4 regions of the Bradyrhizobium erythrophlei genome follow, and region 2 is predicted to be linked to each of the others. Evidence: predicted binding sites of a transcription regulator. Region 2 holds the regulator's gene; each other region holds the start of a gene.

Region 1 (4,211 bases), 2.5 Mb from region 2:
GGTGTGGTACCGGCGCTTCACGCTGTTTGTGGCGCCGTCGCGCCAGGAGGGTTTTGGCCTGACCCCGTTAGAGGCCATGGCTTCGGAAACGGCAGTCGTCACCTCGGACGCCGGCTCCTTTCCCATCATGATCAAGCCCGGCGTCAACGGCGCGATCGTGCCGGCCGGCGATGGCGATGCGCTCACGGCTGCGATCGAACCTTACTTGCGCGATCCGCAAGCCACCAAGGAGACCGGCCGCGCCGCACTCGAATTCGTGCAGGCCAATTTTTCGCTCGCGGCCGAGGCGCGCGGCATCCGCGCCGTCTACGATCGGCTGTGGACCGAGGGGCAAAAGCCGCTTAGCTTGCCGCGAAAAGACCAGCCAGACGCGGCCGGGACCGGCCTCGCCAGGAGGAACCATGCTGAAACTTGACACGCTGCGCGCCACACGAATCGAACGCGATCCGTTCGACTACGTGATCGTGCGGAATTTCGTCGAGCGCGAAAAACTGGATCAGGTTCTGTCCGATTATCCCGAAGTGCCCGGCCCCGGCTCGCATCCGCCTGGGGGCCTGAAGATTTCCGGACATTTCAAGAAGCTGATGGACGAACTGCTGGACGCGCCGTTCCGTCAACTGGTCGAGGAAAAGTTCGACGTCGACCTGACCGGCCGGCCGACCATGTATACCGTGCGCGGCTTCTGCCGGGCGCGCGACGGCAAGATCCACACCGACTCCAAGACCAAGATCATCACCGTCCTGCTCTACATGAACGATGAGTCCTGGGAGAGTTCGACCGGCCGCCTGCGCATCCTGCGCAACGGCACCGATCTCGAGAATTTCGCCGCCGAAGTCGAGCCGTCGGGCGGCACGCTTCTGGTCTTCAAGCGATCCGACAATTCATGGCACGGCCATCACCCGTTCGAAGGCAAGCGCCGCGCGGTCCAGCTCAACTGGGTGACCGATCAATCCGTCGTCGATCGCGAGCAAGGCCGCCACGGCTTCTCCTCGGCGATCAAGCGCCTGATGGGACTCGGCGCCCACTAAAGATCGAAGCAGAACTTCAGTAATCCCGCTCACGGTGGACGTCGTGGACGACGATGCCCATGCCCTCGGGCGGCATCGCGAGCCAGTCGCGGCGCTTCAGGGTCCGGCGCGTATCTTCCAGCCCGCTCATCCAGTGCTCGCGCATCGAGGTCGCCGAGAAGTCGTAATCCTTCGAGTCGCCCTCATAGGCCTTCTGCTGATAGATCAGTTGCAGAATGGTGATACCGGAGAGATGCGCGAGTTTTTCGCGCATGGTGCGTTCCTCCGCCGTCAATTCCGCTTCCGGCACCTTGAGCAGCGCCTTGTAGAGCGAAGCCTTGACGTTGTTCATGCGCCTGTAGATGTCCGTGTTGTGGCGCGTGCGCGAGGAATAGACGATGTCCTTGTGGCGCGACGTGACCTCATGGATGTCGCGCGGCAACTGCCCGCGCGCGCTGAACAGGTCGACCTGGAACACCAGCGAGTTCTTGCCGTCTTCCTGATCGAGCAGATGCTGGAGCGGCGTGTTCGACACGATGCCGCCGTCCCAGAAATGATCGGTGCCAATGCGCACCATCGGCAGCGCCGGCGGCAGCGCGCCGCTCGCCATCACGTGTTCGGGCTCGATCACTTCCTTCTTGTTGTCGAAATAGAGGAAGTTGCCGGTGAGCACGTTCACCGCGCCGACCGCGAAGTGAATCGGGCGCGAGTTGATGAGGTCGAAATCGACGAGCTCCAGCAGCGTTTCGCGCAGCGGCGTCGTGTCGTAATAGCTGGTGGCGGTTTTCGCGCCGGCCGGGCTGAACCACGGATTGACCTCGTGCGGCTTGAAGAAGCCGGGCTGGCCGAGCGTCGAGGTCATGAACGAGCTCGTCAGGTTACGCGCCTTGCGATAGATGTCGCCGTCCGGCGTGTAGTGCCAGACTTTCCGCGCGGTGATGCGGTCCCAGAAGGTTTGCAGCTTTTCCAGCCGCTGCTCCGGCGGATTGCCGGCGATGATCGCCGAATTGATCGCGCCGATCGACACGCCGCACACCCAGTCCGGCTCCATGCCGGCTTCGTGCAGCGCCTGATACACGCCGGCCTGGTAGGCGCCGAGCGCGCCGCCGCCCTGCAACACCAGCGCGATGCGATGGCAACCATCGGGGCGCCATTTCTGCGCGCTGTCGGCATCTGTAAGCAGTCGTTGATCGGTTGCTAGTTGATCCATGACATCAGGTCCCAGCCATTTGTTTGGGACGCAGAGTGAAAAAAGGCAGTGACGCTGGTGTGACAGGATCGCATTCCCGGCACACGTCACGCCGTGCTTCATGCAGCCGTCAAACAGCTTGGTTACCGTCCGGCAAAAAGCGATCTCGTCTCGGTATTCCGATCCTGCTTGCGAAGATCACGCGTGACGGCGTCGGCTGATGTCAATTTGTTTCAAACGCAATCCGCTTCAAAACGGCTCCGCTTCAAAACGACTCCGCTTCAAAACGACAAAGGGATTTTCGATGCGCAAGGCAGACGTCTTAAAGCTTCCGTCCATGCCGCTGGCCGGTCCGAGCTATCCCGCAGGCCCCTACCGTTTCATCGATCGCGAATTTCTCGTGATCAGCTATGAAACCGATCCCGACCTGATCCGCGCCGGCCTGCCCGAGCCGCTGGAGCCGATCGAGACGCCGATCGTGCATTATGAATGGATCAAGATGCCGGACTCCTCAGGCTTCGGCAGCTACACTGAGTCCGGTCTCGTGATCCCGGCGCGGCTGAACGGCGAGGAAGTCAACTTCGTCTCGCAGATGTATCTCGACGACGATCCGCCGATCGTTGCCGGCCGCGAGATCTGGGGCTTTCCCAAGAAGTACGCGCACCCGAAACTCGAGATCGTCAAGGACACGCTGACCGGCACGCTGGAATATGCCGGGCAGCTCGTCGCCATGGGCACCATGGGCTACAAGCACGAAGCGATGGCCAGCGACGGCTCGCTGACCCGCGCCACGCTGTCCAAGACCCAGGTCAATCTGAAGCTGATCCCTGGCGTCGACGGCCGCGCCGAAGTCTGCCAGCTCGTGGCGATCAACCTTGCCGACATCGTCGTGAAGGGATCGTGGATCGGACCTGGCCGGCTGCATCTGGTTCCGCATGTCAACGCACCGGTCGCCGATTTCCCGGTCCGCCGCGTCATCGGCGCCCACCACTACATCGCCGATCTCACCTTGCCTTACGGCCGCGTGGTGTTCGACTATAATAAAGAGGTCGACGCCGTCGCCCAAGCAGCCGAGTAAAGCGGCAGCGGTCGCGACGGCGCCACCAGTCGTCGCGTCAATAATATTGGGATGGCAAGCATGGCCGCGTTCAGCACATATGGCGCCTGGCTCGGCGTCTTCGCATGCATCGTCCAGTCGGCGCTGTTTGCCGGGCTCAACCTTGCTGTCTTCAGCCTCAGCCTGCTTCGGCTTCAGGTCGAAGCCGATGGCGGCAACAAGGACGCCGTCAAGGTTTTGGAGTTACGACACAACGCCAACCAGGTTCTGGCGACCGTGATTTGGGGCAATGTCACGACCAACGTGCTCTTGACGCTGCTGTCGGATTCCGTGCTGCACGGCGTTGCGGCGTTCTTCTTCTCGGCTTTTGCCATTACCATGCTGGGAGAAATCATTCCGCAGGCGTATTTCTCGCGCAACGCGCTGAAAATGACCTCGCGCTTCCTCCCGTTTCTGAATTTCTATCGCGTCTTGCTCTACCCGCTCGCCAAGCCGACCGCGATGCTGCTGGACACCTGGCTCGGCCCGGAAGGCCCGGCCTACATGAAGGAACGCGATCTTCGCTCGATGCTGGCGCGCCATTCGACGAGCGAAGGCACGATCGGCAAGCTGGAAGCCACTGGCGCGCAGAACTTCCTCGACCTCGACGACATTTCCGTTTGTGACGAGGGCGAATTCGTCGACGTCAAAAGCATCATCAGCCTTCCGCTTTCCAACGAGCGCTGCGTGCTGCCGGAATTCACGCGCTCGCCCGACGATCCCTTCCTGCGCCAGGTCGATGCCTCCGGCATGAAGTGGGTAATCATCACGGATTCCTCGACCGGCGAGCCGGCCTTCGTGCTCGATGCGCATCACTTCCTGCGCGATGCGCTGTTCAACGAGCTTGAACTGGATACGTCCGCCTATTGGCACCGGCCGATCGTCATCCGCGACACCAAGGCCAAGCTTGGTGACGTCA
Region 2 (4,211 bases):
ATGTACGACCTCTATCCGGGACAGCGCGCCACCGGCCAGTTGATGCTCGACCAGACCAACATTCTCGATCCCAAGCTTGATCTCAATTTGCTGCGGGCGCGGGTCGGCATGGTGTTCCAGAAGCCGACGCCGTTTCCGATGACGATCTACGAGAACATCGCCTTCGGTATCCGCCTGTACGAGAAGATCTCGCGGTCCGAAATGGACGACCGGGTCGAAAGGGCGCTGCGCGGCGGCGCGCTGTGGAACGAGGTGAAGGACAAGCTCAATGCTTCGGGCCTGAGCCTGTCCGGCGGCCAGCAGCAGCGGCTTTGCATCGCCCGCACCGTGGCGGTGCGTCCCGAGGTGATCCTGTTCGACGAGCCGTGCTCGGCGCTCGACCCGATCTCGACCGCGAAAGTCGAGGAACTGATCCAGGAACTCGCCGAAAATTACACGATCGCCATTGTTACCCACAACATGCAGCAGGCGGCCCGCGTCTCCGACAAAACAGCCTTCATGTATTTGGGCGAATTGATCGAGTTCGACGAAACCAACAAGATTTTCACCTCGCCGAACGACCGGCGAACCCAGGACTACATCACCGGCCGGTTCGGCTAGGGAATAAGATCAGGCCCGGCGTGGTTCGGGCATGATCGAAGGAGAGCAGGATGGCCTCTGAACATACCGCCAAGGCGTTCGACAGCGACCTTCAGGAATTGACGCGGCTGGTGGCCGAAATGGGCGGTCTTGCCGAGCGCATGATCGTGGATGCCGTCGATGCGCTGATCCGCCGCGATGTCGCGGTCGGCCGCCGCGTGGTCGAGACCGACGCCGAGATCGACAACTTGCAGCGTCTGATCGAAGAGCGCGCGGTGCTGACAATTGCCCGGCGTCAGCCGATGGCGGTGGATTTGCGCGAGATCGTTGGCGCGATGCGGGTTGCGATCGATCTCGAACGGATCGGCGACCTTGCCAAGAACATGGGCAAGCGGGTCGCGGCGCTGGAAAGCGATTTCCAGCCCTTGAAGCTGATCCGCGGGCTCGAGCACATGACCGACCTTGTGCAATCGCAGGTGAAGTCGGTGCTGGATGCCTACGCGGCGCACGATCTGCCGGCGGCCATGACCGTCTGGAAGAACGACGAGGAAGTCGACGCGATCTGTACTTCGCTGTTTCGCGAGTTGCTCACCTACATGATGGAAGACCCGCGCAACATCAGCTTCTGTATTCATCTGATGTTCTGCGCCAAGAACATTGAACGGATCGGCGACCATGCCACCAACATCGCCGAGACCGTGTTTTACATGATCGAGGGCCAGCAAATTCTCGACAAACGACCGAAAGGTGACATGACGACCTTTGCTACAACCGTGCCCGGAACCTGATCTTTGCTGTCCGGGGCAATCGCACCTAGCTCACATTTCAAAGACGAAAGAAGGCTAAGCACATGAGCGCACGCATTCTGGTGGTGGAAGACGAGGAAGCGTTGACAACGCTGTTGCGCTATAACCTCGACGCCGAAGGATATGACGTCGAAACGGTCGGACGGGGCGACGACGCCGATACCCGCCTGAAGGAGCGGGTTCCCGATCTGATCGTGCTGGACTGGATGCTGCCGGGACTCTCCGGCATCGAATTATGCCGCCGCTTGCGGGCCCGGCCCGAAACCAAACAGCTTCCGATCATCATGCTGACCGCGCGCGGCGAGGAAAGCGAACGGGTGAGGGGACTTGCGACCGGCGCCGACGATTACATCGTCAAGCCGTTCTCGGTTCCGGAATTGCTGGCGCGGGTTCGTGGTCTGTTGCGCCGTGCAAGCCCGGAGCGTCTCGCCACCGTGCTCACCTATGGCGATATCGAATTGGATCGCGAGAAGCGCCGTGTCGCCCGCTCCGGCCGTCCGGTCGATCTCGGGCCGACCGAATACCGGTTGCTCGAATTCTTCCTGGAGCATCCGGGCCGCGTGTTCTCACGCGAGCAACTGCTCGACAGCGTCTGGGGCCGCGACATCTATATCGACGAGCGCACGGTCGACGTGCATATCGGCCGCCTGCGCAAGCTGCTCAATCCGGGCCGCGAGCAGGACCCGATCCGCACCGTGCGCGGCGCGGGCTACGCGCTCGACGATCGCTTCGCGAAGGTCGAATAAGCCTTTCGCGGAGTATGACCCGGTCATAAAAAAGAGCGCGCCCAAGGCGCGCTCTTTTCGCGTTCGATGAAGCTTGCAATTACCGCGTCGTCTTCGGCGCTTGACGACGCCGGTCGCCGGTCGGCTGATAGGCGATGCGCGAATGATGCGCGCAATAGGGCAGGCTGTTCAGCGCTTTGCCGCCGCAGAAGAAGAACTCCGGGCTCGAGGGATCGCCGACCGGCCAGTGACAGGTGGCCTCGTTCAATTCAAGCAGCGACAGCCGCTGGCTCATCGGCACCACATTGTCATAGGCGATCGGATCCGGCTCGAGTTCGACCTCGAAAGCATGCGCGAGCGCCGTGTTGCCGCGCGACACCGGACGCGAGACCCGCATCATATGTTGCGCGGGGCGCGCCTTGCGCGGGCGCGGTGCGGCCGAAGAGGGGCTCTTGGCGCGTCCGGAAAGCCCAAGCCGGTGCACTTTGCCGATTACCGCATTCCGCGTCACATTTCCGAGTTCGGCGGCGATCTGGCTCGCCGAGAGGCCCGCTTCCCAGAGCTTCTTCAGTTGTTCGACGCGATCGTCAGACCATGTCAATACCGTCATCGCACTCTTTCCTTCGCGTCGCGCCGGCCTGTTGCGGGCAGCGCTGCGGTGCCAATCGTCTCAAAAATCCCTTCCGGCAGAATCCCTTAGCCCTCGCCGGGCGCGAAATGAGCGCGCCCGAACGTTACTCAACTACTGACGACTTAGAGGAGCCGAACCTACCGCACGAGATGTCGTATCCGACGTCTGAGACGCTACAATATGGCGTGACTCCGGCGCAAGAGTCGACGCAAGTGCGTCCACATGTTCCACCGTTTTTAACGATTGTGTTGCGCGCCGGAGACCGCAGTTTTACGGGCAATCCGTTGACACAGTTCGCGGCAGGCCTAAAATACCTGCCACGTGCCGCCCCGAAAAGGCGGCACGTTCCGTTTCGACCGCTGGTCGCCACTCTGATCGTCCACGTCTGGCCGTAACTTGCGACCGCGCCAATGCGCGCAAAGAACGGCCACCTCTAACGCAAGTGTAGCCATGAACAAGAGCGCGACGTCGCATCTGCTTCCGGTATTCGCCAGGGTCGATCTCGCCTTCGAGCGCGGCGAGGGCTGTTGGCTATACGCAACCAACGGCGAGCGCTATCTCGATTTCACCTCGGGCGTCGCGGTGAACGCGCTCGGACACGCGCACCCGCACCTGGTCGCCGCGTTGCAGGAGCAGGCGACGAAACTCTGGCACATGTCGAACCTGTTCAGGAGTCCCGATGGCGAGCGTCTCGCCGCGCGGCTCTGCGAGCAGAGCTTTGCGGACTACGTCTTCTTCTGCAATTCCGGCGCGGAGGCGATGGAGGGCGTCATCAAGCTCGTGCGCCACTATCATTTCTCCAAGGGCCATCCCGAACGCTATCGCATCGTCACCTTCGAAGGCGCTTTCCATGGCCGGACGTTGGCGACGCTCGCCGCAACCGGCACGACGAAATATCTCGAGGGCTTCGGCCCGCCGGTCGACGGTTTCGACCAGGTGCCGCATGGCGATCTCGAAGCCGTCAAGAAGGCGATCGGCCCGCACACCGCCGGCATCCTGATCGAACTGGTGCAGGGCGAAGGCGGCGTGCGTTCGGCATCGCCCGCCTTCATCAAGCCGCTGCGCGCGCTATGCGACGAGCACGGAATACTGCTCGCCTTCGATGAAGTTCAGACCGGCATGGGACGCACCGGCGAACTCTTTGCCTATAAGCGTGTCGGCGTCGCGCCCGATGTGATGTCATTGGCCAAGGCGCTTGGCGGCGGCTTTCCGATCGGCGCGGTGCTGGCGTCGGCAGAAGCCGCGTCCGGCATGGCGCCGGGCTCCCACGGCTCGACCTTCGGCGGCAATCCCTTGGCGGTCGCCGCGGCGAATGCCGTGCTCGACGTGATGCTCGCGCCAGGCTTCTTCGACCATGTGCAGAAGATGTCGCTGCTGTTGAAGCAGAAGCTTGCTTCCGTGGTCGATCGCTACCCGTCGATCCTGACGGAGGTGCGCGGCGAAGGTCTCCTGATCGGCGTCAAGGCGGTG
Region 3 (4,211 bases), 470 kb from region 2:
GTTCGCGCGGTGGTCTGCCAGAGCTTCGAGCGCATCCATCGCTCCAACCTGGTCGGCATGGGCGTGCTGCCGCTGACCTTCGAGGACGGCGCCTCGTGGCAGTCGATCGGGCTCAAGGGCGACGAGAAAGTAACCATACGCGGATTGCAGGGCGACCTGAAACCGCGCCAAAAGTTAACCGCCGAGATCGTGTCGAGCGACGGTGCACTGCAACGTATCTCGTTGCTTTGCCGGATCGATACGCTGGACGAGCTGGATTACTACCGAAATGGCGGCATTTTGCACTACGTGCTGCGTAAGCTTGCCGCGTAATTGTGATCGGGGGCTCACCGCTAAGTGAGTGGCGACCGGGGGGCGGGCAGCCTAAAAAAGACTGCTCTTGCCCGTACGAAAGCCGTTGGCTTTATGGTCCGTTAGATGCTAGCGGCGAATGGAGGCAACAATGATTCCCCGGTCCCGGTATGACAGTGATGATGGCCTGTAATTCGATTTCGCGATGGTCGAGCGCCCTGGGCGTCTGCGCCATCGTGGCTATCATTCGTCCGGCGGCGGCTGCGGAGCCCCGCGCGGTGGTCGAACTTTTCACGTCGCAAGGTTGCTCGTCCTGCCCGCCCGCCGACAAGGTGATCGGCGAACTCGCCAAGGACCCGAGCGTGATCGCGCTGAGCATGCCGATCGATTACTGGGATTATCTCGGCTGGAAAGACACGCTGGCGGACTCGCGTTTCTCCGCGCGCCAGAAGGCTTACTCGCTGATGCGCGGCGACCGCGACGTCTATACGCCGCAAGCCGTCGTCAATGGCGAGGCGCACGTCATCGGCAGCGATCGCGGCGAGATCGAACGTGCGATCGAAGTCACCCGTGAGAGCGACGGCGTGATGTCGGTTCCGGTGTCGATGAAGCTGAATGGCAAGCAGATCACGGTCTCGGTCGCAGCTTCGAACAGGCCGCCGCTTGCAACGCACGGCGAGGTCTGGATTTGCTCGATCTCCAAGGCGGTGCCGATCTCGATCGGTCGTGGCGAAAATCGCGGCCGTGAAGTGACCTATTACAACGTGGTTCGCAACGTGTTGAAGGTCGGCGACTGGAACGGCAGCGCCGGTAGCTGGACGGTTCCGCTGGAAAATGTCTCCCGTGAAGGGATCGATGCGGCGGCCGTGTTCGTCCAGGATGGAAGCCGCGATCGGCCGGGTCCGATGTTAGGCGCGGCCTATACGGCGCTTCACTAAGCGCGATCTCCCGACAACCAATCTGGAAAGCATTCGGAGTTTGAACTGCGCGGGGTTCCTCGCGGAGATTTCAATTTGCTTTTCGTCCGAAGCAGAAAATCTGTCCGAAAAAGAAAAAGGACCAACTCTCGTTGGTCCAGTCACGGATCAATACTCTGCGTTAGACCCGGTCCCGACGACCCCGGGGGGCTGGGGGCTGAGGAATCCGGTATCGAAAGGACCGGGCCAACGTAGGCGCCTCTTGTCGCAGTCCAGCACGGCATGCCGTTGGCAGAAGTGGGGCGGTATTATGATTGAGCTAACGATCCCGTGACGGCCTCGGAAGCCGTGATTCCATCGAAAGTCGCATGATCCGAGTGCCGCCGCCGGCAGGGGTGCGCGAATACGGCTCTTGCAGCGGCGCGCGGTCGGCGCAATCATGTCGGGTAAATGACAGGAGATGTGCCATGAGTTTGATCTCGGAGGACACCGATCCAAGCGAGGCACGCGCCGTGGCGCGACCGAGCGCTGCGGGCGTTATGTCAAATCGGGTGACTTTCAATCGTCTCGAACTCAATCGCATTCTGAATTTGTACGGGCGCATGGTCGCCGACGGCGAGTGGCGCGATTACGCCATCGATTTCCTGCGAGAGCGGGCCGTGTTCTCGATCTTCCGACGTGCCTCTGAAGTTCCGCTCTACCGGATCGAGAAGGATCCGCGGCTGGCGCGCAAGCAGGGCATGTACAGCGTGATCTCCGCCAGCGGCCTGATCCTGCGCCGCGGCCATGAACTCGACCGCGTGTTGCTGGTGATCGACCGCAAGTTGGCGGTCGTGTGATCAGGAAAGAGCCCTCATCCTGAGGAGCGGCCGACAGGCCGCGTCTCGAAGGATGGCCTCAGGTTGTAGGAACCGTCTTCACGCCTTCGCCAAGCTCCCGCTGCATCATCACGGTATCGAGCCAGCGGCCGAATTTGAGGCCGACACCGGGGTGGGTTCCAATCATCTGGAAGCCGCAAGCTGCGTGGACGCCGATCGAAGCCGCATTGGCCGAATCACCGATTACAGCGATCATCTGCCGGAAACCGCGGGCCTCGCATTCGGCGATCAGCCGTTCGAGCAATTGCCGGCCGACGCCGCGGCGGTGAATCGCGGGCCGCAGATAGACCGAATTTTCCACCGTGAAACGATAGGCCGGCCGCGGCCGATAGGAACTCGCATAGGCGTAGCCGGCCACGTCGCCGTCCAGTTCGGCGACGAGATAGGGAAAGCCGCTGTCGACCAGTGCCTGAAAGCGCCGGGTCATCTCGGCAAGATCGGGCGGAACAAGTTCGAAGGTCGCGGTTCCCTCGCGAACCGCGTGTTCGTAGATCTCGGTGATGGAGGGCAGGTCGGCGACGCTAGTCGGCCTGATTTCGAGCGACGGCATTGCGGAAGATTATTTTCGTGGCGCCCAAAAGAAAAGCCCCGGCGCTGAGGCCGGGGCTTCCATATCTGATTGCCGAGCCGTTACTCGCGCTGGCCGAGCAGCTGCAACAGCAGCGTGAACAGGTTGATGAAGTTCAGGTAGAGCGACAGGGCACCGGTAATCGCCGCGCGCTCCGCCACATCACCACCCGCCCGGGCGTAGCCGTAGATGTAGTCGTTCTTCAGCCGCTGGGTATCCCAGGCGGTGAGACCTGCGAACACCAGCACGCCAATCACCGAAACCACGAACTGCAGCATCGAGCTTGCGAGGAAGAGGTTGACCAGGCTCGCAATGATGATGCCGAACAGGCCCATCATCAGGAACGATCCCATCCCCGTCAGGTCACGTCGCGTGGTGTAACCGTAGAGGCTGAGCGCGCCGAACGTCGCCGCGGTGATGAAGAACACCCGCACGATCGAGGTGTGCGTGTACACCAGGAAGATCGACGACAGCGAAATGCCCATCAGCGCCGAGAACGCCCAGAACAACAGCTGTGCGGTCGAAGGCGCCAGGCGGTTGATGCCGGCCGAGATCACGAACACCATCGCGAGCGGCGCGAGGATGAACAGCCACTTCAGCGGGCTCACGAACATCGCGTAGCCGAACGGGGTCAGGAACGCGCTGCCGATCTTGGCCGCGGCGCCCGACGGGTCGGTGGTCACGGCGGCCATGTAGACGCCGAGCGCGGCAAGGCCAGTGATGGCGAGGCCGATGCTCATATAATTGTAGATGCGCAGCATGTAGGCGCGCAGACCGGCGTCGACGGTCGCGGCGTCAGCGCGCCCGGCGGCCCGGCCGAAGGGGGAGGCATAGTTGCGGTCTAGGTCCGACATGGTCGAATTCCTGTTTGTTGTCTGGCAGGCGTCAGGCTCTCGCCTCACCAGTTGAAATTAACCCGGATAGCGCCGCTCGCTGACATTAATTTTGCGTCATCAAGCGGTATCCGATCTTCGTTCTGATATCTGGGAAAGTAACACATTCGCTGCAAGCGTCCACGCGCGGCTGAATGTCGCGAGCGCATGCGACAAGCCGTCCAGCGCGGGGCTCGGATTTTTATACAATTTTTATATGTGGGACTTCAGAGGTTTCTCAGCACCGCCGCCGGCTTTTGATTGAGGGCGAGCAGTGTTCCAGCCAGTCCCAGCCCGACCGTGACGATGAGCGCGGATGCCACGACGCCGGCCGCACTGCCCGCTTGCCAGACGAAGCTTAGGGTCATGAGCCTTGTCACGATCAGCCATGCCGCGATCGAGCCCGCGATCACGCCGAAGACCGCGGTGGCAAAGCCGATCAGCAGATATTCGAGGGCGTAGGCGCCAATCAGCCGCGCGCGCGTCGCGCCCAGCGTCTTGAGAATGACGGCATCGTAGACCCGGTGGCGATGGCCGGCCGCCAGCGCGCCGCCGAGCACCAGAATGGCCGAAATCAGGGTGATGGCGCTGGCGCCGCGGATGGCCAGCACGAGATTGGTAACGACCGAGCCGATGGTCTCCAGCGCCTCGCGAACCCGCACGCTCGTGACCATCGGGAAGGCGC
Region 4 (4,211 bases), 3.4 Mb from region 2:
CTTTGCGACGTCAGGTTCGATCGCCGGCAATCTCGCGAACGAACTCTCTGCTGTTGAAAACCTGGTCAACGACGTCACCTCCAACGCCAAGAAGGCGGGGGGCACCAATCCGAACTCACTGAAGACCAAGACGCCGATCAAGCATCTGGTCATCGTCTTCGACGAAAACCGTTCATTCGATCATTATTTCGGCACGTATCCGAACGCGATCAACCCGGAAGGTGAGCCCGTTTTCGAGCCCGCCAGGAATACGCCGCGCGACACTAACAACCTGCTGTCGAGCCCGGCGCTGCTCGACAGCAATCCGAACCTGAACGCCACCAACGGCGCGGGCGCTGTCAATCCGTTCCGGCTTGATCGCACACAGGCGGACTCGGCCGACCAGAGCCACAACTACACCAAAGAGCAACTGGCGTTTGACGGCGGCAAGAACGATCTCTTCCCGCTCGACGTGGGCAAGGGGTCCGCTGGCGGCGCTGGCGCGTTCGGCACCACCGGCCAGGTGATGGGCTATTTCGACGGCAACACCGTCACGGCTCTCTGGAACTACGCCCAGAACTTCGCGATGAGCGACAACGCCTATACCGACACCTACGGTCCGTCGACCCCCGGTTTGCTCAACATGTGGGCCGGCCAGACCAATGGCGCGGTTTTCACGGCCCCGGCCGGTGCGAAATTCTTTGATGGCACGGCCGTTCCTCCCGTGGGGTCGGCGGCTTTCACCACCGCCATTTTGGCTGAAGGCGATGCGGTCCCGAGCCCCGATGGCAGCCTGACGTTGATCCAGGACATCGATCCGACCTTCGACGTCTGCTCTGGACCCGCCACCAACCTGACCGTGGGGATGACCAGCAAGAACGTTGGCGATCTGCTCAACGCCGCTAACATTCCGTGGGGTTCGTTCGTCGGTGGTTTCAACCTGCAAACCATCAACGCAAACGGCAGCACAGGCTGCAAGTTCGGTAATCCCGGCCAGACCGGCGGTCGCAGCAACATCAGCTCCGTTACTGGCAGGACGGTTTCTGACTACGTTCAGCACCACATCTGGTTCCAGTACTTCCAGTCGACGGCCAACCCGAACCACCTCCGTCCGACCTCGCCCAAGGCGATCGGCCACACCGTGGTCCCGGGTACCAACAAGGTCGACCCGGCCAACCACGCCTACGACCTCGAAGACTTCTTTGCGGCCGTCGGCTCGGGCAATTTCCCGGCCGTATCCTTCATCAAGCAGTCGGCGTTCCAGGACGGTCACCCTGGCAACTCCAATGCGCTCGATGAACAGGCGGGATTGGTCAATCTGATCAATTTCCTGCAAGAGCAGCCGGACTGGGAATCGACCGCTGTCATTTTCACCTACGATGACTCGGACGGTCAGTACGACCACGTTGCTCCGGCCATCAAGAGTGCGTCGTTCTCGGCGGCCGATGCGGCGAACGGCACCGGCAACTGCGGCGTCCCCGGCACCGCTGAGCCGACCGGCCTCAGCGGCCAGCAGGTCGCCGGACGTTGCGGTCCCGGCTTCCGTATCCCCTTCCTGGTGATCTCGCCTTTCGCCCAGAAGAACCACGTCAGCCACACGCAGATCACGCAGGCTTCGGTGACCCAGTTCATCGAGGACAACTGGCTCAACGGTGAGCGTCTCGGTGGTGGCTCGTTCGACGCCACGACCGGTTCGATCATGGACATGTTCGACTTCACACAGAAAAAATCGGTGAAGCTGATCCTCGATCCGACCTCAGGCACCGTCGACAGCAAATCGAAGGTCAACAACTGAGCTAAGTTATTAGACTCAATCGCACAATCGTGCGGTCATAGGCGCCGGCCTCACCGCCGGCGCCACCTTCAAAGACCCTGGTCGACATGTCAGTCGGCCGGGGCCGTAGGCGTTTTGACGTGAAACCTACACATACATGTCATTGAGCTTTTCTATCGGTCTCCCCCGCACGGCTCAAAATTTGTTTTGAGAGGCAATGGGGAGAAAGAATATATGAAACTGAAATCCGCTCTGCTGTCGTCGGCTGCGCTGATTGCAGTCGCCGCTGCTTTCACGTCCACCGGTTCGGTTGCCGGTGACAAACTTGCCGACCAGCTCGCGCCGGTCCAGGACCTGATCAATTCGGTCGAGAACAACTCAAAGAAGTCGTCGGGAGTCGATCCGAATTCGCTGAAGACCAAGACCCCGATCAAGCATCTCGTGGTCATTTTCAACGAGAACATTTCATTCGATCATTATTTCGGCACTTATCCGAATGCCATGAACGTCGAAGGTGAGCCGATTTTCGAGCCGGCCAAGAACACGCCGCGCGACATCAATAACATCGATACCGAGGCGCTGCTGTTCAACAACCCGAACTTCACGAACGTGCTCAACAGCCCGAACCAGTCGAACCCGTTCCGTCTGGATCGCTCGCAGGCTGTCAGCGGCGACCAGGGCCATGCGTACACGCCCGAGCAGCAAGCCTATGACGCCGGCAAGATGGACCTGTTCCCGCTGAACGTGGGTACCGGCACCAAGGGCGGCGCTGGCGCCTTCGGCACTGCGGCGCTCGTGATGGGCTATTTCGATGGCAACACCGTCACCGCCTACTGGAACTACGCCCAGAACTACGCGATGAGCGACAACTCCTGGTCCGACGACTATGGTCCGTCGACGCCCGGCGCGCTCAACATGTTTGGTGGCAATACCAACGGCGCTGTGGTCCCGGCGGGCTTGACTGCCAGCACCATTCCAGACGGCCAGGGCGGCTTGACGCTGATCAACGATACCGATCCCACTGGTGACACCTGCTCGAGCAAGACGTCGCAGGTCTCCATCAACGCTCCGAACATCGGCGATCTGCTCAACGCGGCCAAAATTCCGTGGGGCTCTTTCATGGGCGGTTTCAACCTGCAACTCATGAACAACAACGGCACCTCGGGCTGCGGGCGCACCACGACCGGCCTCAGCGGCAACACCGCCGACTACATCCCGCATCACGCCTGGTTCCAGTACTATGCGTCGACCGCCAACCCGACCCATGCCCGTCCCGCGTCTCTCAAGGAGATCGGACATGACGGCCCGGCCAATCATGCGTATGACCTGGAAGACTTCACCCAGGCGGTCGGCTCCGGCAATTACCCGGCGGTATCCTTCATCAAACTGCCGGCCTACCAGGACGGTCACGGCGGTTACTCCAATCCGCTCGATGAACAGACCGGTGTTGTCAACCTGATCAACTTCCTTCAAGAGCAGGAAGATTGGGATTCCACCGCGGTCATCATCGCCTATGACGACTCCGACGGCTGGTACGACCACGCGTTCGTCGCGCCGATCCATGGCTCGTTCTCTGCGGCTACGACGAGCGTCAGGACTTCGACGACCCCGATCGACGTCGATCAGCTGGACGGCTCTGGTAACTGCGGTACCCCGGGCGTCACGCCGAAGCCGCTCGGCGTCAACGGCCAGGCGGTGGATGGCCGCTGCGGTCCGGGCACCCGCCAGCCGTTCCTGGTGATTTCGCCCTACGCCAAGAAGAACTATGTCAGCCACGTGTTGATCACGCAGGCCTCGATCCCGCAATTCATCGAGGACAACTGGCTGAACGGCAAGCGTCTCGGCAAAGGCTCGTTCGATGCCACGACCGGTTCGATCAACGACATGTTCGACTTCTCGCAGAAGAAATCCACAAAGTTGATCCTCGATCCGATGGAAGGCACTGTGATCACCAAGGTCACGAGCAAGAACTGAGCTAAGCTCTTCCAGTCAATCGCACAATCGTGCGGTTTGGCGGCGCCGGCCTTTTTGGCCGGCGTCGTCCTGCGTTCGACCGAGCGCTTTTGCAGTCAAACCTACACATAGCTGTCACCGACGTTCCCTATCTGTCTCTGCCGCACGGCTCAAAATCGTTTTGAGAGGCACGAGGGAAAAAAAGTGAAAAGGCTGAAGCTCAACTCCGCCCTGCTATCGACGGCTGCCCTGATCGCCGCCGCCGCCACCGTCACGTCAACCGGCTCTGTTGCCGGCAACAGCCTCGCGAGCCAGCTCGCGCCGGTGGTCAGCCTGATCGACGACGTGGTCAACAACAAGACCTCCGCGACATCAGCGGATTCCCTCAGGACCAAGACCCCGATCAAGCACCTCGTGGTCGTCTTCAACGAGAACCGCTCGTTTGATCACTATTTCGGTACCTATCCGAATGCCATCAACCCGGAAGGGGAGCCGCTCTTCGAGC

The links. Region 2 encodes PhoB, which activates phosphate uptake and scavenging genes when phosphate is short. Its sites were predicted from a motif close to TGTCATNNANCTGTCAT; they were not measured.
Region 1: BUA38_RS23040 (acetoacetate decarboxylase) is a predicted target of PhoB. The motif match lies at 2,266-2,282, and genes of this name have one in related genera.
Region 3: BUA38_RS12735 (DUF2794 domain-containing protein) is a predicted target of PhoB. The motif match lies at 1,648-1,664, and genes of this name have one in related genera.
Region 4: BUA38_RS26930 (phospholipase C) is a predicted target of PhoB. The motif match lies at 1,912-1,928, and genes of this name have one in related genera.

The regions. Positions count from the first base shown of each region.
Region 1 is NZ_LT670849.1:4,847,899-4,852,109, reverse strand. It holds gene BUA38_RS23055 (glycosyltransferase family 4 protein) at 1-415, shown strand, start outside; gene BUA38_RS23050 (2OG-Fe(II) oxygenase) at 402-1,028, shown strand; gene BUA38_RS23045 (patatin-like phospholipase family protein) at 1,045-2,217, opposite strand; gene BUA38_RS23040 (acetoacetate decarboxylase) at 2,501-3,274, shown strand; gene BUA38_RS23035 (DUF21 domain-containing protein) at 3,335-4,211, shown strand, end outside.
Region 2 is NZ_LT670849.1:2,300,683-2,304,893, reverse strand. It holds gene pstB (phosphate ABC transporter ATP-binding protein PstB) at 1-600, shown strand, start outside; gene phoU (phosphate signaling complex protein PhoU) at 651-1,367, shown strand; gene phoB (phosphate regulon transcriptional regulator PhoB) at 1,430-2,131, shown strand; gene BUA38_RS10815 (GcrA family cell cycle regulator) at 2,211-2,720, opposite strand; gene BUA38_RS10810 (aspartate aminotransferase family protein) at 3,192-4,211, shown strand, end outside.
Region 3 is NZ_LT670849.1:2,767,383-2,771,593, reverse strand. It holds gene acnA (aconitate hydratase AcnA) at 1-312, shown strand, start outside; gene BUA38_RS12740 (DUF1223 domain-containing protein) at 462-1,229, shown strand; gene BUA38_RS12735 (DUF2794 domain-containing protein) at 1,676-2,047, shown strand; gene BUA38_RS12730 (GNAT family N-acetyltransferase) at 2,106-2,636, opposite strand; gene BUA38_RS12725 (Bax inhibitor-1/YccA family protein) at 2,717-3,508, opposite strand; gene BUA38_RS12720 (ABC transporter permease) at 3,754-4,211, opposite strand, start outside.
Region 4 is NZ_LT670849.1:5,652,198-5,656,408, forward strand. It holds gene BUA38_RS26925 (phospholipase C) at 1-1,774, shown strand, start outside; gene BUA38_RS26930 (phospholipase C) at 1,988-3,727, shown strand; gene BUA38_RS26935 (phospholipase C) at 4,052-4,211, shown strand, end outside.